Regions from separate parts of the Micromonospora sp. WMMD961 genome, predicted to be linked through region 1. Evidence: predicted binding sites of a transcription regulator. Region 1 holds the regulator's gene; each other region holds the start of a gene.
What was found. Region 1 encodes HrcA, which represses chaperone genes, less so after heat shock. Its sites were predicted from a motif close to GGTTNGCACNCTCNNNNNGAGNGTGCNAACC; they were not measured.
Positions count from the first base shown of each region.

Region 1 (6,567 bases):
GCGGGCCGAGGACTTCGCCGCCTCGTTGGAGCAGGTGGTCGCCGCCGGAGTCGACCACGTCAGCGCGTACGCCCTGATCGTCGAGGACGGCACCCGACTGGCCGCCCGGATGCGACGCGGCGAACTGGCGTACCCCAGTGACGACGTCGCCGCGGACCGCTACCTGGCCGCGGAGGCCGCCCTCGACGCGGCCGGGCTGTCCTGGTACGAGGTCTCCAACTGGGCGCGCACCGACGAGGCCCGGTGCCGGCACAACCTGCTCTACTGGACCGGCGCGGACTGGTGGGGGCTGGGGCCGGGGGCGCACAGCCACGTCGGCGGGGTGCGGTGGTGGAACGTCAAACACCCCTCGACGTACGCCCAGCGGTTGGCCGCCGGCGCGTCTCCCGGCCTCGCCCGGGAGGTGCTCACCGCCGACGAGGCGCACATGGAGGACGTGATGCTGCGGCTACGGCTCGCCAGCGGGCTGCCGTTGGCGGTGCTCGACGCCAGCGGCCGGGCCGGCGCCGAGCGGGCGCTGGCCAACGGCCTGCTGGCCGCCCAGGACTACGCGGCCGGCCGGGCGGTGCTCACCCTGCGCGGACGGCTGCTCGCCGACGCGGTCGTGCGCGACCTGCTGCCCTGAGCGGGCGGGCCGGCCGGGGGAGCGGCCGGCCCGAGGTCACTTGATGAAGCTCGCGGAGAGCGGGTAGCGGTAGAACTGCCCCTCGTTGGCCTTGATCCCAGCCAGGATGCCGAACACGGCGCCGAGGACGACAGCCGCGATGACCCCGATGAAGCCGATCAGGATGCAGGACAGCACCCAGCCGATCAGGCCGACGATCGACCAGATGAGCTGGAAGTTGAGTGCCGCCACGGCGTGCGTCCGCACGGTCGGGGACTGGTTGCCGCGGACCAGCATCGCCACCAGCGGGGCGATCCAGCCGAGCACGCCGCCGCTGATGATCATGCCGGCGGCGCCGCCGAAGTGCGCGACCAGCGCCCAGGTCTTGTCCTCGTTGTTGGCGTAGCCGCCGCCGGGGCCGCCGTACGCGCCACCGGTCGGGTAGCCGCCGGGCGGGGGATAGCCGCCGGGCGGGGGGTAGCCTCCCGCCGGAGGGTAGCCACCTGACGGCGGTTGGTCACCGGTGGGCGGCGGATAGCCACCGGGCGGGGGATAGCCGCCCGGGCCGGGTGCCCCGGACAGTGGTGCGGTGGGTGGCTCGGCCGACGGGGGCGAACCCGGGGAGGTCGGCTCCGGCGGGTAGTTGCCGGGGTCACCCGCGCCGGGAGGGCGAGGAGGTTCAGTCATGGATGTCACGGTAGGGGCACCGGGCAACGCCGCACCAGAGCAACACCGCCCGACGATGTGGGCCAATTGGTCCGGCGGGGTGGCGCGGGCCGCACCGACGGGCCGTCGTTGATCATCGCGTCGGCGGGCACGCCGACGTAGACTGGCACTCGCTACAGTCGAGTGCCAGGACGGTGCGGCCGGCCCAGAGAGCCGGCGGCCAACGACCGATCAGGAGGTGCGGAGGATGGGTCTCGACGACCGGAAACTCGCCGTGCTCCGCGCGATCGTCGAGGACTACGTCTCCACCCAGGAGCCGGTCGGCAGCAAGGCGCTCGTCGAGCGGCACCAGCTCGGCGTCTCCCCGGCCACGGTCCGCAACGACATGGCCGTGCTGGAGGAAGAGGGCTACATCCGGCAGCCGCACACCAGTGCCGGCCGGGTGCCCACCGACCGTGGCTACCGACTCTTCGTCGACCGGTTGTCCCGGGTCAAGCCGCTCAGCCCGGCCGAGCGTCGGGCCATCGAGCGCTTCCTGGTCGGCGCGGTCGACCTCGACGACGTGGTGCACCGCACGGTGCGGCTGCTCGCCCAGCTGACGCGGCAGGTGGCGGTCGTGCAGTACCCGAGCCTGGCCCGCTCCTCGGTGCGGCACCTGGAGCTGGTGCCGATCTCCACCACCCGGCTGATGCTCGTCATGATCGCCGATACCGGCCGGGTGGAGCAGCGACTCGTGGAACTGCCCGGGCCGGTGTCCGCCGACGACGTCACCGACCTGCGCCGACTGATCAACGAGAAGCTCGCCGGCGCCCGGCTGTCCGAGACGCCACCGCTGGTGCAGGCGTTGGTCGAGGAAGCGCCGACCGAGCTGCGTCCGACGATGACGACGCTCGCCACCGTCCTGCTGGAGACGCTTGTCGAGCGACACGAGGAACGGATCGCGCTCGCCGGCACCGCGAACCTCACCCGGGGCGGCCTGCTCGACTTCCAGGGCTCCCTGCGGCCCATCCTCGAGGCCCTGGAGGAGGAGGTCGTGCTGCTCAAGCTCATCGGTGAGACCGAGCCGAGCACGACCCGGGTGCTGATCGGCGACGAGAACGAGTTCGACAACCTGCGCGCCGCCTCCGTGGTCAGCACCGGGTACGGCCCGGGCGCCACCATCCTGGGCGGCCTGGGGGTGCTGGGCCCCACCCGGATGGACTACCCCGGCAACATCGCCACGGTGCGCGCCGTGGCACGCTACGTGGGCGAGTTGCTGGCCCAGAACTGATTGGTCAGGGCCGATGCGGCCGGCTGCGGCCGCCGACCGGCGCAACGCGAGACGAACATGAGGACACGGAACGCAGTGGCCAGGGACTACTACGGCATTCTCGGTGTGAGCCGGGAAGCCTCCGATGACGAGATCAAGCGCGCCTACCGCAAGCTGGCGCGCCAGTTCCACCCGGACGTCAATCCGGACCCGGAGGCTCAGGAGAAGTTCAAGGACATCAACGCCGCGTACGAGGTCCTCTCGGACGACCGGAAGCGGCAGATCGTCGACCTGGGTGGCGACCCGCTCGCCCCGGGCGGCGGCGGTGCCGGAGGCCCCGGAGGGCCCGGTGGCGCCGGCCCGTTCGTCGGTTTCCAGGACATCATGGACGCCTTCTTCGGCGGTGCCGGGGGCAGCGCCCGTGGCCCGCGTCCGCGTACCCGCCCGGGCGCCGACGCGATCCTGCGACTCGAACTCGACCTGCACGAGACGGCGTTCGGCGTCGAGGCGCCGATCACCGTCGACACCGCCGTGCTCTGCACCACCTGTTCCGGCGCCGGCACGGCCGCCGGCACCCACCTGGCCACCTGCGAGGCGTGTGCCGGCCGGGGCGAGGTGCAGTCCGTGCAGCGCACCTTCCTCGGGCAGGTGGTCTCCGCCCGGCCGTGCACCGTGTGCCAGGGCTACGGCACCACCATCCCGCACCCGTGCCCCACCTGCGCCGGCGACGGCCGGGTCCGGACCCGCCGCTCGCTGACCGTCAAGATCCCGGCCGGCGTCGAGGACGGCATGCGGATCCGGCTGGCCCAGCAGGGCGAGGTCGGCCCGGGTGGCGGCACCGCCGGCGACCTCTACGTGGAGATCCACGAGCGGCCGCACGACGTCTACTCCCGCAAGGGTGACGACCTGCACTGCCGGGTCACCGTGCCGATGACCGCGGCGGCACTGGGCACCCGGCTGACCATCAAGACCCTGGACAGCGAGGAGACCGTCGACGTCAAGGCCGGCACCCAGCCGGCCAGCACGCTGCGACTGCGTGCCCGGGGCGTACCGCACCTGCGCGGCACCGGCCGGGGTGACCTCTACGTGCACCTGGACGTGCGGACCCCGACCAAGCTCGACCCGGACCAGGAGAAGATGCTGCGCGACTTCGCCAAGACCCGTGGCGAGGAGGTCGCCGAGCTGTCCAAGCAGGGCGGCTTCTTCTCCCGGATGCGCGACGCGTTCAACGGGCACGCCTGAGGTGTCCGCACCGCTGTTCCTGGTCGAGGCGCTGCCCACCGGCGAGGCGCTGACCCTGGACGGCCCGGAGGGACACCACGCGGCCACCGTGCAGCGGCTGCGCGTCGGCGAGGAGTTGCTGCTCGCCGACGGTCGGGGCGGCACGGCCGCCGCCGTGGTCACCGCCGTCGGCCGGGGCAGCCTGGAGGTCACCCTCACCTCCCGGGGGTACGCGGACGCGCCGGTCCCCCGCATCGTCACCGTGCAGGGCATCGCGAAGGGCGACCGGGGCGAGTTGGCCGTGCAGGCGATGACCGAGGTCGGCGTCGACGAGATCGTGCCCTGGGCGGCGTCGCGATCGGTGACCCAGTGGCGCGGTGACCGGGGCGTACGGGCCCGGGAAAAGTGGGTGGCGACCGCCCGGGAGGCCGCCAAGCAGGCCCGCCGGCCGTGGCTGCCGGTGGTGGCCGGCGCGCCGGACGAGTCCACCGCCACGGTGGCCCGTCGGATCGCCGGCGCCGCTGCGGGGTTCGTGCTGCACGAGGAGGCCGACGAGCGGCTGACCACCGCCGACCTGCCCAGCGCCGGTGAGATCGTCCTGGTGGTCGGCCCCGAGGGCGGCATCGCCCCCGCCGAGCTGACCGCGTTCCGCGAGGCCGGCGGCCGGGCGGTGCGGCTCGGGCCGTCGGTCCTGCGTACCTCGACCGCCGGGGTGGCGGCGCTCAGCGTGCTCGCCGCCCGCCTCGGCCGCTGGTGACCGTTCAGGGTCTCGGAAACACCGGCACGACCTCCTCCTCCGGCCCGAGGTCCAGCCCAGCGTTTCCGATGATCTGCGGGTCCGGTGTGCCGACCACGGCGAGGTCCTTGCCGGCGTAGTCGAAGCGGTGCAGCACGTGCCGCATCGCCTCCAGCCGGGCCCGCTTCTTGTCGTTGCTCTTCACCACCGTCCACGGCGCATCGGCCGTGTCGGTCCAGAAGAACATCGCCTCCTTGGCCTCGGTGTACTCGTCCCACCGGTCGAGCGAGGCGATGTCCATCGGAGACAGCTTCCACTGCCGGACCGGGTCGACCTGACGGATCGCGAACCGGGTGCGCTGCTCGTTCTGGGAGACGGAGAACCAGAACTTGACCAGCCGGATGCCCGATCGCACCAGCATCCGTTCCAGCTCCGGGGCCTGGCGCAGGAACTCCAGGTACTCCTTGCGGCTGCAGAAGCCCATCACCCGCTCCACGCCGGCCCGGTTGTACCAGGAACGATCGAACAGCACGACCTCGCCGGCCGCCGGCAGGTGCGCCAGCCACCGCTGGAAGTACCACTGGGCGGCTTCCCGCTCGTCCGGCTTGGCGAGCGCCACCACCGACGCGCCCCGCGGGTTGAGGTGCTCCATGAAGCGTTTGATGGTGCCGCCCTTGCCGGCCGCGTCCCGGCCCTCGAAGAGGATCACCAGCCGCTCGCCGGACTCCTTGATCCAGTCCTGGAGTTTCAGCAGCTCGATCTGGAGCAGCCGCTTGTCGCGGTCGTACTCGTCGCGGTCCAGCCGCTCGTCGTACGGGTAGTCCTCGCGCCAGGTGTCGACGGCGGTGCCGTCGGGGCGGAGCAGGACAGGGTCGTCGTCGTGGCCATCGGCCACCCGGTAGTCGGCGGTGAGGTCCAGCAGCGCGGAGTCGGCCATGTCGATGGGACTTACCCGCCCGCGAGCCGCCAACAACCTCCCCGGCCGGGTGATCTGCCGGCGGCGTCGACGTCAGCTGCGCAGGTAGGAGGCGCCGTTGAGGTCGACAATGGTGCCGGAGGCCCACTCGGCCTGTGGTGCGGCCAGCCAGTGCACCGCGGCGGCGATCTCCTCCGGCCGGGCCACCCGGTCGAACGGGCTCTGTGCCCGGATCGCCGCGCCATGCTCACCGCGCAGGTGCTCGGTCACCATGTCGGTCGCCACGAAACCCGGCGCGACGGTGGCGACCGCGATGCCGTACGGCGCGAGCGCCACGGCGAGGGACTGACCCAGCGCGTTCAGCCCCGCCTTGCTGGCGCCGTACGCCGGCTGGTCCGGCTCCCCCCGGAACGCACCCCGGGACGAGACGTTGACGATCCGCCCGCCGCGCTCGCGCATGTGCTGGGCAGCGCACCAGGTGACGTTGCCGGCACCGGTCAGGTTGGTCTCCAACACCTGCCGCCAGCGCTTCTGCCAGTGCTCGTAGGAGGCGCCGAAGATCGGGTGCGGGTCGTCCCGGTCGCCGTACGTCCCGGCGTTGTTGACCAGGACGTCCAACCCTCCGAGCAGCTCGGCGGCCCGGTCGACCATGGCCCGGACCGCGTCCGGGTCGGTGAGGTCCGCGCGCACCACCACGTGCCCGGCGCCGGGCAGGCGCGCGCGTACCTCCTCGGCCGCGTCGGCGGAGTCGCGGTGGTGGATCGCCACCCGGTCACCGCTGGCCGCGAACGCCTGCGCCATCGCAGCGCCGATCCCACGCGAGGCTCCGGTCACCAGTACCGCCCGATCCGTCATGCCGGCCATCGTGCCTCAGCCCCCACCGATGTAAGGAAGGGCCCCTTCCTATACCGCAGGCGTTAACAAGGGGCCCCTCCTTACACTGCCCCGATGGGATCCGACTGCCTGTTCTGCCGCATCGTCGCCGGGGAGATCCCGGCCACCGTGGTCCGGGAGACCGACACCACGCTCGCCTTCCGTGACATCGACCCGAAGGCGCCGGTGCACGTCCTGGTCATTCCGAAGGAGCACTACGCCGACGTCGCCACGCTCGCCCAGGGTGACCCCGCTCTGGCCGCCGACGTGCTGGCGACGTCCGCCGCCGTGGCCGAGGACGA
Region 1 is NZ_JARUBJ010000002.1:5,831,573-5,838,139, reverse strand. It holds gene hemW (radical SAM family heme chaperone HemW) at 1-625, shown strand, start outside; gene O7614_RS26375 (DUF4870 domain-containing protein) at 662-1,291, opposite strand; gene hrcA (heat-inducible transcriptional repressor HrcA) at 1,518-2,540, shown strand; gene dnaJ (molecular chaperone DnaJ) at 2,616-3,761, shown strand; gene O7614_RS26360 (16S rRNA (uracil(1498)-N(3))-methyltransferase) at 3,763-4,497, shown strand; gene ppk2 (polyphosphate kinase 2) at 4,502-5,413, opposite strand; gene O7614_RS26350 (SDR family oxidoreductase) at 5,486-6,247, opposite strand; gene O7614_RS26345 (histidine triad nucleotide-binding protein) at 6,341-6,567, shown strand, end outside.

Region 2 (6,567 bases), 980 kb from region 1:
GCGGCCCGGCGGTGCGCGCGTGGCTCGCCCGTCGGCCGGAGGTGGACCGGGTGCTGATCAGCCAACGCCTCCGCCCACTACCGGCCCCGGCCGGGCAGAGCCGGGGTACCGCGCCCAAGCCCACCGGTCCGGAGTGGAACATCAGCCAGATCGGTGCCGACAAGGTCTGGTCCCAGCTCGGGGTGACCGGATCGGGCATCGTGGTCGGCAGCTCGGACTCAGGGGTGGACGGAAACCATCCGGCGCTGCGAGCGCAGTTCCGCGGCGGCGACGACTCCTGGTACGACCCGTGGGACGGCACCCGCAACCCCACCGACCAGGGCGGGCACGGCACCCACACGGTCGGCAGCGCGGTCGGGCGGGACGGCATCGGGGTGGCCCCGGACGCGCAGTGGGTGGGCTGCGTCAACCTGGACCGCAACCTCGGCAGCCCCGGGCACTACCTGGACTGTCTCCAGTTCATGCTGGCGCCCTTCCCGACCGGCGGCGACCCGTTCACCGACGGCCGCCCGGAGCGCGCGCCGCAGGTGTTGACCAACTCGTGGGGCTGCCCGGCCATCGAGGGTTGCGACCGGGGCGTGCTGCGGCCGGCCACCGCGGCGCTGGACGCCGCCGGGATCTTCGTGGTCGTGGCGGCCGGCAACACCGGCCCGTGGTGCGCGTCGATCGACGACCCACCAGCCCCGTTCCCGGACGTGTTGACCGTGGGGGCGGTGGACTCGCACCGACGGGTGGCCGAGTTCTCCTCGCGCGGGCCGGTTGCGGGCAGCCCGGGTAAGCCGGACGTGCTCGCACCGGGTGTGGGTGTGGTGTCCGCCATGCCGGGTGGCACGTACGCCGCATTGGACGGCACCTCGATGGCGACCCCGCAGGTGGCGGGGGTGGTCGCACTGATGTGGTCGGCGAACCCGGCGCTGGTCGGCGACGTGGCCCGGACCCGGCAGATCCTGCGGGACACCGCCACGGCGGCCACGCCGACCTACCGCTCCAGCGACCCGTCCGACGCCTGCGGTGCTCCGTCGAACATCACCGGCGCTGGTCAGGTCGACGCCTACGCCGCCGTTCGCGCAGCCGCGGGGGTGCGACCCGGTACCCGGTGATCTAGGGTCGGCGACCATGGACGCCGAGATCACCGTCACCGAGCTGAGCGCCGACCTGGTCCCCGCCGTGGTGCGGCTCTGCGAGCAGGCTCTCGACCTGCCCGAGGACGCCGCCGAGGCGGCCCCCATCGTGGACGTGCTCTGGCCCCGGGCCACCGCCGACCGCCAGGTGGTCGGCCTGGGCGCGTACCGGGGAGCGGACCTGGTCGGGGTGCTGCTCTGCTCCGTGTCGTCGGCCGACCCGGGCATCGGGCACGTGGACCTGGTCGCGGTCCTCCCGGATCAGCGCCGCCGAGGCGTCGGCCGTTCGCTGCTGCGACGGGCCGAGCGGGTGCTCGCCGAGCGCGGCGCGACCGAAGTGCTGCTGGCCGGGAACCCGCCGTACTACGCCTGGCCGGGCATCGACGTCCGCTACACCCCAGCGGTGTGTGCCGCTCTCGCGCTCGGCTACCAGCAGGACCGGACCGCCTGGAACATGACCGCCGACCTGTCGTACGACGGGTCGCCGGCACTGCGGTCCACGGAGGCGGCAGAGCGTCGGCTGACCGACCAGGGTGTGACCGTACGCCGGGCGGAGCCGAGGGACCTGCCGGCGCTCACCGCCTTCGCCCGGTCCACCTTCGGTGGCACGTGGGACGGCGAGCTGGCCGGGTCGGTGGGTCGCGACGGGGCGGGCTGCCACCTGGCGGAGCGCGGCGGCGAGGTGCTGGGCTTCGCCGCGTACGGGTCGTCCCGGCCGAGCTGGTTCGGGCCGATGGGCACCGCGCCGGCAGCCGAGGGGTCGGGCATCGGTGGGGTGCTGCTGCGGCGCTGCCTTCGGGATCAGCGGGCGGCGGGCCTGGATCGGGCGCAGATCGGCTGGGTGGGGCCGGTGCCGTTCTACTCGGGCAGCGCGGGCGCCTCGATCGAGCGGGTCTTCTTCCTGTACCGACGGACGTTGGTGGAATAAACCCGCCAAAACGGGATATAGGTTCATTCGCCCGCACTGGCCATCGACGCCCTTTACCGTTTCGGTAGAGGAGGCAGCCATGACCACGGATGACGACCAGACCGAGGACGGCCCGCCGATCACCTGGAAACCGGTCGGCGAACTCCCCGGCCAACTGCCGTTCGACCGGCTCGACTACGGCGACGCCGAGCAGCTCGCCGAGATGACCACCGACGGGGAGCCATCGGCGGTCGAGGAGCCATGCGAGATGGTGGACGCCCCGATCCAACTGCTTCCGCCGTACGACCGGGCGCAGAAGCGGCGCAACCAGCGCCCACTACCGACCTGACGACGAACGGGGCGGACCGCGTCAGCGGCCCACCCCGTTCGGTGTCGGAACTGGACTCAGAAGTCCATGTCCCCGCCACCCGGGCCAGCCGGGGCAGCCGGGGTCTTCTCCGGCTTGTCCGCGACAACGGCCTCGGTGGTGAGGAACAGCGCCGCGATGGAAGCGGCGTTCTGCAGCGCGGAGCGCGTCACCTTGGCCGGGTCGATGATGCCCGCGGCCAGCAGGTCGACGTACTCACCGTTGGCGGCGTTGAGGCCGTGACCCGACTCGAGGTTACGGACCTTCTCCACCACGACGCCGCCCTCGAGGCCGGCGTTGACGGCGATCTGCCGCAGCGGGGCGTCCAGCGCGACCTTGACGATGTTCGCACCGGTCGCCTCGTCGCCGACCAGGTCGAGCTTGTCGAAGGCGGTCTTGCCGGCCTGGACCAGCGCGACGCCACCACCCGGGACGATGCCCTCCTCGACGGCCGCCTTCGCGTTGCGAACGGCGTCCTCGATGCGGTGCTTGCGCTCCTTGAGCTCGACCTCGGTGGCCGCGCCGACCTTGATGACCGCAACGCCGCCGGCCAGCTTGGCCAGCCGCTCCTGCAGCTTCTCCCGGTCGTAGTCGGAGTCGCTCTTGTCGATCTCGGCCCGGATCTGGTTGACCCGGCCCTGGATCTGCTCGGCGTCACCGGCACCGTCGACGATGGTGGTCTCGTCCTTGGTCACCACGACCTTGCGGGCGCGACCCAGCATGTCGAGGCTGGCGGCGTCGAGCTTGAGGCCGACCTCCTCGCTGATGACCTGACCACCGGCGAGGATGGCGATGTCGGTCAGCATGGCCTTGCGGCGGTCACCGAAGCCCGGCGCCTTGACGGCGACCGACTTGAAGGTGCCACGGACCTTGTTGACCACCAGGGTGGCGAGAGCCTCGCCCTCCAGGTCCTCGGCGATGATCAGCAGCGGCTTGCCCGACTGCATGACCTTCTCCAGGATCGGGAGCAGGTCCTTCACCGACGAGATCTTGCTGTTGGCGATCAGGATGTACGGGTCGTCGAAGACGGCCTCCATACGCTCCGGGTCGGTCATGAAGTAGGCCGAGATGTAGCCCTTGTCGAAGCGCATACCCTCGGTGAGCTCCAGCTCCAGCCCGAAGGTGTTGCTCTCCTCGACGGTGATGACGCCTTCCTTGCCGACCTTGTCCATCGCCTCGGCGATGATCTCGCCGACGGTGCTGTCGCCAGCGGAGATGGAGGCGGTGGAGGCGATCTGCTCCTTGGTCTCGACGTCCTTGGCGAGCTTGGACAGCTCCTCCGAGACGCTCGCGACCGCAGCCTCGATGCCCCGCTTCAGGGCCATCGGGTTGGCGCCGGCGGCCACGTTGCGCAGGCCCTCGCGAACCAGGGCCTGGGCCAGGACGGTCGCCGTCGTCGTGCCGTCACCGGCAACGTCGTCGGTCTTCTTGGCGACCTCCTTGACCAGCTCAGCGCCGATCTTCTCGTACGGGTCCTCGAGCTCGATCTCCTTGGCGATGCTCACACCATCGTTGGTGATGGTGGGGGCACCCCACTTCTTCTCGAGCACGACGTTGCGGCCCTTGGGGCCGAGGGTCACCTTTACGGCGTCGGCGAGCTGGTTCATGCCCCGCTCGAGGCCGCGGCGCGCCTCTTCGTCGAACGCGATCATCTTGGCCATACGGCGTTGTCCTCCTGGACACTCACGGGCCACCCGAGATGTGTGCCTCGGATGGGCCGCCTGGTGTACGCACCTTGGGACGTCGCCACCTGGCGACGACGACGTCCTTCGGCCGGGCCGGATAGCCCGCGACGACCGGCCATGTGCCGCCCCGGCGTCTCCACGCCGGCGCAACCTGGCCCCACCGTCCCGACCATTGGCACTCACGGTATGCGAGTGCCAATGACTTGTTTAGCACTCTCCCCTGCCGAGTGCAAGCACGATGTGGCCGCTCAGCCGAGTTCCGCGGCCAGTCCGGCAGCGTTCACCGGCGCCTCGTGGGCGCGCTGCTCGGTGTACGTCAGCAGCAGACCGATCATCTGGGCGAGGTGGGCCGGCAGGGCCAGCACCGCGGTGACTCCGATCACCACCACCGCGCCGACCGCGGTGCCCGCCGAGGCGAAGGGATCCGTGCCGAACGCGGCGGTGCCGAACCCTTCGATGGCGCTGGCGACGAAACTGACGACGATCACCGCGAGGGCCACCAGCGCCACCCGACCGAGCAGCAGGCCGAGCCGGTCGTGGAACATCCGGAACGATCGGCCGATCGGGTTGTGGCGCTCGAAGAGGTAGACCGGGCCGGCCATGCTCAGCGCGAACGCCAGGTAGATGCCCGGTAGTACGCAGAAGCAGACTCCGATGCCGATGAGCAGACTGACCAGCAGGGTCCAGCCCCACAGCCCGAGCGCCCGACGGAGGCCGTAGCGGAGCGCGGAGTCGAGGCCGGCCGGCTGACCGACGGCCTGCCGGGTGATCACCCAGCTGCCGGCGGCCCACCCGACGGCCTGCACCAGGCCGATCACCAGGCTCCCGCCGACCAGCACGGCCAGGAGACCCGCCAGCTCCGCGACGAAGTTGTCCGGCAGCGCGGCTGTCGAACTCGCCTCGACCTCGACAGCCCAACTGGCCGACGGGTCCAACCCGAGAGAGATCACCGACAGCACCGCCGCGGGCAACACCTGGGTGAGCAGCATGATGGGCACCAACTGCCGCCAGCCCCGGCGCAGCGCTTCCCCGCACCTGTTGAACCAGCCGCCGATGCCGGCACCGGGCGGGTTGACCAGGGGGTCGTTCGGGTCGAAGCCGTAACCGGGCGGGTACCACCCGGCCGGCGGCCCCGGATGCCACTGTTGCCCGCCGTAGGGACCCGCCCCGGGCGGGTAGCCCCCGGTGGGCGGAAACACCCAGCCCTGCGGCGGACCGCCCGCACCCCAGGCGCCCTGCGCGGGGTCCCACCCCGACGGCGGACCGCCCGGCGGCACGCCTGGCTCCGCACCCGGCGGCGGACCGGCGGGGCCGGGTTGGCTCCGGGTCGGGTCGGACGGGCCCGGCTCACCCGGCCCGGAGGGTGGGGTGGACGAGGGTGGCTGGTCGGTCATGAACGCTCCTCAGCATTGGCTGGAACGGTTCACGATCTTCCCGGTTGCACGCCCGCGCCGCAGCCCCGACGCGCGGGCCGTTCGGTGCGGGAGATTCAGCCGATGACGCGTACGCGTTCCGCCTGCGGACCCTTCTGGCCCTGGGCGATCTCGAACTCCACCCGCTGGCCGTCCTCCAACGCCTTGTAGCCGTCCATCTCGATCGCGGAGAAGTGGACGAACACGTCCTGACCGCCGTCGACGGCGATGAAGCCGTAGCCCTTTTCGGCGTTGAACCACTTCACGGAACCCTGTGCCACGGTGCCACTTCCCTCACTGTGCGCGGCGTTGCCTGCCCGGCGAACGGCACAGCCGAACGCCATCGGAGCACCGCCTCAGCAATCGATGACGGCCATTGAAGCGGTGACCGAAATCGCACGCTACACGAGGAGTGACAGCCGTGCACGACCACAAATCGGGCATATTCCAGCGCGGCCTGATCACCTCGGTGGACCCGTTTTCCGATCCATCGGATCCGCGGTGGTGAATCGCGGTGCGGACACCAGGGCTACCGGCGGCAGGAGAGGCGCGGCCAGAAACCACGTCCGCCGCTGTGGTAGGCATGCGGACATGACCACCGACACGGGCTCGCCGGGCCTGCGGCAGGCGGAGATCCGCCGAGTCAGGCCGATGGACGCCGCCCGGATGCGGGCGCTGCGTCTGGAGATGCTCGCCGACGCGCCGCTGGCCTTCCTGGAGACGATCGCGGACGCGGCAGCCCGCCCGCACAACGAGTACGCCGCGCGGATCGCCTACACCTCCGCCGGCCCGAACAACGCGCAGTTCGTCGCGGACCCGGGCGGCGGCCGGCTGGTCGGACACGCCGGCGGCACCGCCACTCCGGACGAGGCAGGGCTGACCGTGATCTACGCCGTGTACGTCACGCCGACCTGGCGGGGCAGCGGCCTGCTCGCTGAATTGGTCGACGGCGTGGCCGCCTGGTCGCGGGCCTGCGGCCGGCCCGAGTTGCTGCTGGAGGTCGTGGTGGGCAACGACCGCGCCTACCGCGCCTACCGACGGCTCGGGTTCGAGGACACCGGTGTACGGGTTCCCC
Region 2 is NZ_JARUBJ010000002.1:6,809,385-6,815,951, forward strand. It holds gene O7614_RS31215 (S8 family serine peptidase) at 1-1,100, shown strand, start outside; gene O7614_RS31220 (GNAT family N-acetyltransferase) at 1,117-2,049, shown strand; gene O7614_RS31225 (hypothetical protein) at 2,129-2,377, shown strand; gene groL (chaperonin GroEL) at 2,434-4,056, opposite strand; gene O7614_RS31235 (hypothetical protein) at 4,329-5,474, opposite strand; gene O7614_RS31240 (cold-shock protein) at 5,570-5,773, opposite strand; gene O7614_RS31245 (GNAT family N-acetyltransferase) at 6,084-6,567, shown strand, end outside.
Region 2: the regulator HrcA is predicted to act here: its motif matches at 4,251-4,281, upstream of groL (chaperonin GroEL).

Region 3 (6,567 bases), 640 kb from region 1:
GTTGCGGGCGTGGCCCCCGACGGTCGGCGTCGGTGTGACGGCCGCGGGGTCGTCCTTCCGTACGGCGGTGGTGGTCATCGGGCGCCTCCTGAGATCGAGTCGGCCGGCTGCGGGCCGTCGCCGTTGCTGCCCGGGTCGGCGGCGATGCCGAGCCCGCCCGAGCGCCCGGCGGTGATCAGCTCGACCACCTGCGCGTGGGTGATGTCGGTGGTCTTCACCTGGGCGACCATCTGGCCGAGGTACAGCGCGGCGATCCGGTCGGAGACGGCGAAGACGTCGTTCATGTTGTGCGAGATGAGCACCACGGCCAGGCCGTTGTCGGCGAGACGGCGGACCAGTTCGAGCACCTGGGCGGTCTGTGCCACACCCAGTGCCGCGGTCGGCTCGTCCAGGATGACCAGCTTGCTGTTCCACAGCACCGCCTTGGCGATGGCCACGGTCTGGCGCTGACCACCGGAGAGGCTGGACACGTGCTGTCGCAGGGAGGTGACGGTGCGGATGGAGAGCCCGGCCAGTGTCTCGGCGGCGAGCTGTTCCATGGTCGGCTCGTCGAGGACGATGCCGCTGAGCTTCTCCCGGCCGAGGAACATGTTCTGCACGATGTCCAGGTTGTCGCAGAGCGCGAGGTCCTGGTAGACGACCTCGATGCCGAGCGCGGCGGCGTCGCGGGGGCTGCCGATATGGACTGGTTCACCGTTGAACAGGAACTCGCCGGCATCGGTGGGGTGGATGCCACTGATGCACTTCACCAGGGTCGACTTGCCGGCGCCGTTGTCTCCGACCAGTGCGGTGACTTCGCCCGGGTGGACGGTCAGGGCGACGTCGCGGAGCACCTGGACGGGACCGAAGCTCTTGTCGATCCCGCGGAGTTCCAGCAGGGGGGTCGCGGACACGGAGGTCTCCTTCTTAAGGGAGGGTCGGGGCCCGTCCGGCGGGCGCCGCCCGGCACGGGAGAGTGGCTCCCGTGCCGGGCGGCGGTGGTCGTCCCGGCGGGTACTGCGGCGTCGGTCAGCTGATACCGGCGTCGGCGCAGAGCGTGGCGTACGCCCCGGCGCAGACCTCTTCCTTGGTCACGTAGCCGTCGGCGATGACGTCCTTGACGTTGTCCTTGTAGATGGCCTTCGGGGTGAGCAGCACCGACGGGACGTCGCGGTTGCCCTCCGGGTCCTTCACCGTCTGGCCGGTGTCCTTCTTCTCGCCCTTGGCGAGCGCGATGGCCAGGTCGGAGGCCGCCTTGGCCTCTTCCCGGACCGCCTTGTAGACGGTCATGCACTGGTCACCGGCGAGGATGTTCTGCAGGCCCTCGGTGCTGGCGTCCTGCCCGGTCACCGGCACCTTGCCGTTGAGCTTGTTCTTCTTCAGGATCGAGATGGCCGCGTTGCCGAGACCGTCGTTGGCGGCCAGCACGCCGTCGATCTTGCCGTTGGCCTTGGTGAGCTGCTGCTCGAAGATCGTCGCGGCCTGCGCGTTGTCCCACGCCGGCACCGCGTCCTCGGGGCCCTTGACGTACTCGTTGGAGTCGAACTTCGGCTTGAGCACCGAGTCGTAGCCGTTCTTGAACAGGGTGGCGTTGTTGTCGGTGGGGGAGCCGTTCAGGTACGACACGACCGGGTTCTTGGCGCCCTTCTCGGTCAGGCACTTGACCAGACCTTCGCCCTGCAGCTTGCCGACGACCTCGTTGTCGAAGCTGACGTAGTACTGGGCGGAGCCGCCCAGGGTGAGCCGGTCGTAGTCGATGGTGGCGACGCCCTGCGACTTGGCCTTGTCGAGCACGGCCTTGCCGGTGCCGGAGTCCAGGTTGACGATCATCAGGACGGTGACGCCGCCGGTGATCATCTGGTCGGCGATGGTCTGGAAGGCGGTCTTGTCGTTCTGGGCGTTCTGGATGTCGGACTGGACGCCGGCGGCCTTGAACGCCTCTTCCAGGAATCGACGGTCCGCGGTCTCCCAGCGGACGGAGGACTTGCTGTCCGGGAGGATCACGCCGATCTTGGGGGTCTTGGCGGAGTCGGTCGAACCAGGGCCGGAGTCGTCGCCGCAGGCGGTCAAGCCACCGGTTGCGAGTAGGCCCACGGCGGCGATGGTGAGGATCCCCTTACGCATGTGCAGGGTCCTTTCGGGTGGGGGAGGTGTCGTTTTGTTGTGTCCGGCAACGTATTTCGCGTCACACCGGCTCCACAAGACCGCGCAGGTGCCAAGTTTGTTGGGAGCGATAACAATTCAGCAACGTGGCTGTTACTCCCCGGCTACCCGCCGAGGGCTCGGCCGTCACGAATGTCGTCAGCGGGTCTGCAACGACGCGGTGCGGGCGCCGGTCAGCGCCATCAGATCCGCCGCGGTCAGTTCGACCTGCAGGCCACGCCGACCAGCCGACACGTAGATCGTCGGGAGATCCAGCGCGGATTCGTCCAGCACGGTCGGCAACCGCCGGCGTTGCCCGAGCGGGCTGATCCCACCGCGTACGTAACCGGTGGCCCGCTCGGCGACCTCCCGGTCGGCCAACACCGCCCGCTTGCCGCCGACCGCCGCCGCGAGCGCCTTGAGATCCAGCTCGCCGGTGACCGGAACGACCGCCACGGTGAGCGCGCCGTCGACAGCGGTCACCAGCGACTTGAACACCCGCTCCGGTGCCACACCGAGCGCCACCGCCACCAACGCGCCGTAGTTCGGCGCATCCGGTGCCACCCGGTACGGATGGGTGCGGTGCTCGATCCCACGCTTGACCAACAGTGCCGTCGCCGGAGTGCCCTGTCCCGCCACACCGACGACGCTAGTCGACCGGCTGCCCGATCAGCACGGTCGGTGCGCCGGCGACCCGGGTGAGCACCAGGCTCGCCGCTCCGTCGCCGGCCAGTCGCAGGTCCCGCCGGAGCTGCTCCGGAGTGAGTGCGGAACCCCGCTTGAGGATCTCCACCCGGCCCACCCCCCGATCGCGCAGCAGCGCCCGCAGGCGCTTGAGCGAGAACGGCAGCACGTCGGTGATCTCCAGGCCGCGCGCGTACGGGGTGCGGATCGGCTGGTCGGCGTAGAGGTAGGCGATGCTCGGGTCGCCGAGGGTGGCGTCCAGTTCGGTGGCGAGTTCGGCGACGAGGTGTGCGCGTACCACCGCCGGGTCCGGGTCGTACAGGTAGCGGCGTGGCGGCCCGACCGGCGCCTCGGCGGCGCCCGAGCCGGTCAGCTGATGGTGGTGAGTCTCGGCGCCCCGCTGGCGGTAGAGGGTGGCGCGGCGGGGCACCTCGGCCAGCTCGCCGCACCAGAGCGCGGCCTCGACCAGGTCGCCGTCCACGCCGACCCACTCCGCCTCCGCACCAGCCGGAACAAGCCCGTGGTCCAGGCCCGGTGCCACCTTCACCACGGTGCGCGGCACCCGCTCGGCCAACCCCGTGACGAAGTCCCACGGCGGCGAGTAGGCGCGCGGGTCGAAGATCCGCCGCCCGGTGCCGGTGGTGCGGCGGGCCGGGTCGCAGAAGACCCCGTCGACCCCTGACACGTCGAACGCGGTGGCATCCCCGCACTCGACGGTGAACAGGTCGGCCAGCCCGGCCGCCGCGGCGTTGGCGGCGGCCATCGCGGCGGTCACCGGATCGGCCTCCACCCCGTACACCCGGATGCCGGCGCGGGCGGCGGCCAGCGCGTCGGCGCCGAGGCCGCACCCGAGGTCGGCCAGGGTGCGCACGCCGGCCGCGTACAGCCGGGCGGCCCGCCGGTCGGCGACCACCCGGCGGGTGGCCTGCTCCAGGCCGGGGCGGGTGAGGAACATCCCGGCGGCGGCCGGACCGAACTTGCCCACCGCCCGGTGGCGTAGCTCGGCCTGGGTGAGGGCCGCCGCGGCCAACGCCGGCGGCACCCCGGTGGCGCGCAGCGCCGAGGCCGCGACCAGTGGGTCACCGCCGGCCAGACCGGCCGCCGCCGTGAGCGCGGCCGACCCCTCGGGGGTACGCAGCGCCGCCAGCTGATCGAGATCCACCCGGTCATTCTCCCGGTCGAACCAGGAATCCAGGCTGGCGGGGCGCGACGCGCTGGCACTCTCCTTGACGGAGTGCTAGCCACGGAATAACCTGCGATTAGCACTCTCACCCTGAGGGTGCCAGCTTCCGGGTCTCACGACCTGGGTGCGCACGCCAGGCGGACCGGCACCCGCGACGACGGCCCCGCCCGGTGGCATGAGGCAGATTGACGCTGGTCGGCCCCGCCGGCCAGCAACGAAACCAGTACCCCAGGAGGGTATGCCCGTGACTACCGCGACCAAGGTTGCGATCAAGCCGCTCGAGGACCGCATCGTGGTCCAGGCGAACGAGGCTGAGACCACCACGGCGTCGGGCATCGTGATCCCCGACACCGCCAAGGAGAAGCCGCAGGAGGGCACCGTCCTCGCTGTGGGCCCGGGGCGCGTCGACGACAACGGCAACCGGGTTCCGGTTGACGTGCAGGTCGGCGACACCGTCCTCTACTCGAAGTACGGCGGCACCGAGGTCAAGTACGCCGGCGAGGAGTACCTGGTGCTCTCCGCCCGCGACGTCCTCGCGGTCATCGAGAAGTAAGCAACCGATCAGTTCCATTGCCCCGGTCCGGCTCGCCGGGCCGGGGCAGTGGCGCTTCGAAGGGACATTAATGGCGAAGATCCTGAGCTTCTCGGACGACGCCCGGCACCTGCTGGAGCACGGTGTCAACGCCCTCGCGGACGCGGTCAAGGTCACCCTCGGCCCGCGCGGGCGCAACGTCGTCCTGGACAAGAAATTCGGTGCGCCGACGATCACCAACGATGGTGTGACCATCGCCAAGGAGATCGAGCTCACCAACCCGTACGAGAACCTTGGCGCGCAGCTGGTCAAGGAGGTGGCGACCAAGACCAACGACGTCGCCGGCGACGGGACCACCACCGCGACCGTGCTGGCCCAGGCGATGGTTCGCGAGGGTCTGCGCAACGTGACCGCCGGGACCAACCCGGCCGGCCTCAAGCGGGGCATCGACGCGGCGGCCACCAAGGTCTCCGAGGCGCTGCTCGGCCGTGCCGCCGAGGTCACCAGCAAGGAGTCGATCGCGAACGTGGCGACGATCTCCGCGCAGGACGCCACGATCGGCGACCTGATCGCCGAGGCGATGGAGCGGGTCGGCCGCGACGGTGTCATCACCGTCGAGGAAGGCTCGATGCTCACCACCGAACTGGACGTGACCGAGGGTCTCCAGTTCGACAAGGGCTTCATCTCGCCGAACTTCGTCACCGACCTGGAGAGCCAGGAGTCCGTCCTCGAGGACGCGTACATCCTGGTCACCACCCAGAAGATCTCGGCGATCGAGGAGCTGCTGCCGCTGCTGGAGAAGGTCCTGCAGAACAGCAAGCCCCTGCTGATCATCGCCGAGGACGTGGACGGCCAGGCGCTCTCCACCCTGGTGGTCAACTCGCTGCGCAAGACCCTCAAGGTCTGCGCGGTCAAGGCCCCGGGCTTCGGTGACCGGCGCAAGGCGATGCTCCAGGACATCGCGATCTCCACGGGTGCCGAGCTGGTCGCCCCGGAGCTGGGCTACAAGCTCGACCAGGTCGGCCTTGAGGTGCTCGGCACCGCTCGGCGCGTCGTGGTCGACAAGGAGAACACCACGATCGTCGACGGCGGCGGCCAGAAGGCCGACGTCGCCGACCGGGTGGCCCAGATCCGCAAGGAGATCGAGGCCTCCGACTCCGACTGGGACCGGGAGAAGCTGGCCGAGCGGCTGGCGAAGCTCTCCGGTGGCATCGCCGTGATCAAGGCTGGCGCGGCCACCGAGGTCGAGATGAAGGAGCGCAAGCACCGCATCGAGGACGCCATCGCCGCGACCAAGGCCGCGGTCGAGGAGGGCACCGTGCCCGGCGGCGGCGCCGCCCTGGTGCAGATCCTCTCGGCGCTCGACGACGACCTGGGCTTCACCGGTGACGAGAAGGTCGGCGTCTCGGTCGTGCGCAAGGCGCTCGTCGAGCCGCTGCGCTGGATCGCCCAGAACGCCGGTCACGACGGCTACGTCGTGACCCAGAAGGTCGCCGACCTCGACTGGGGCAACGGCCTCGACGCCGCCAAGGGCGAGTACGTCGACCTGGTCAAGGCCGGCATCATCGACCCGGTGAAGGTGACCCGCAACGCGGTCACCAACGCCGCCTCGATCGCCGGTCTGCTGCTCACCACGGAGAGCCTCGTGGTGGACAAGCCGGAGCAGGCCGAGCCGGCCGCCGCCGGTGGGCACGGCCACGGTCACGGCCACCAGCACGGCCCGGGCTTCTGACCCGGTAGCGACACCCGTTCCGGGGCACACCGTCGTACGGCGGTGTGCCCCGGTCCGTCTTGCGAGCCCTGCCTCCCGGCCGGTCATTACCGAACGCTGACGTTGTTGGCGACCGGGCGAGATGATCGCGCACACTGGGCCGATGAGCACCACATCGCGGCGCTACGCCGCGCTGGCCGGAGTGACCGCCGCCGCCGTCGCGATCGGGATCGCCGAACCGGTGGCGGTGCTGACCGGTCCCCGGTCGGCACCCCTGGTAGCGGTCGGCGGGGTGGTCGTGGACGCCGTCCCGGAGTCGCTGAAGCAGTTCGCCAT
Region 3 is NZ_JARUBJ010000002.1:6,467,273-6,473,839, reverse strand. It holds gene O7614_RS29525 (ABC transporter permease) at 1-78, opposite strand, end outside; gene O7614_RS29520 (ATP-binding cassette domain-containing protein) at 75-893, opposite strand; gene O7614_RS29515 (substrate-binding domain-containing protein) at 1,009-2,103, opposite strand; gene ybaK (Cys-tRNA(Pro) deacylase) at 2,281-2,760, opposite strand; gene O7614_RS29505 (methyltransferase domain-containing protein) at 2,771-3,967, opposite strand; gene groES (co-chaperone GroES) at 4,227-4,541, shown strand; gene groL (chaperonin GroEL) at 4,612-6,252, shown strand; gene O7614_RS29490 (molybdopterin-dependent oxidoreductase) at 6,395-6,567, shown strand, end outside.
Region 3: the regulator HrcA is predicted to act here: its motif matches at 4,063-4,093, upstream of groES (co-chaperone GroES).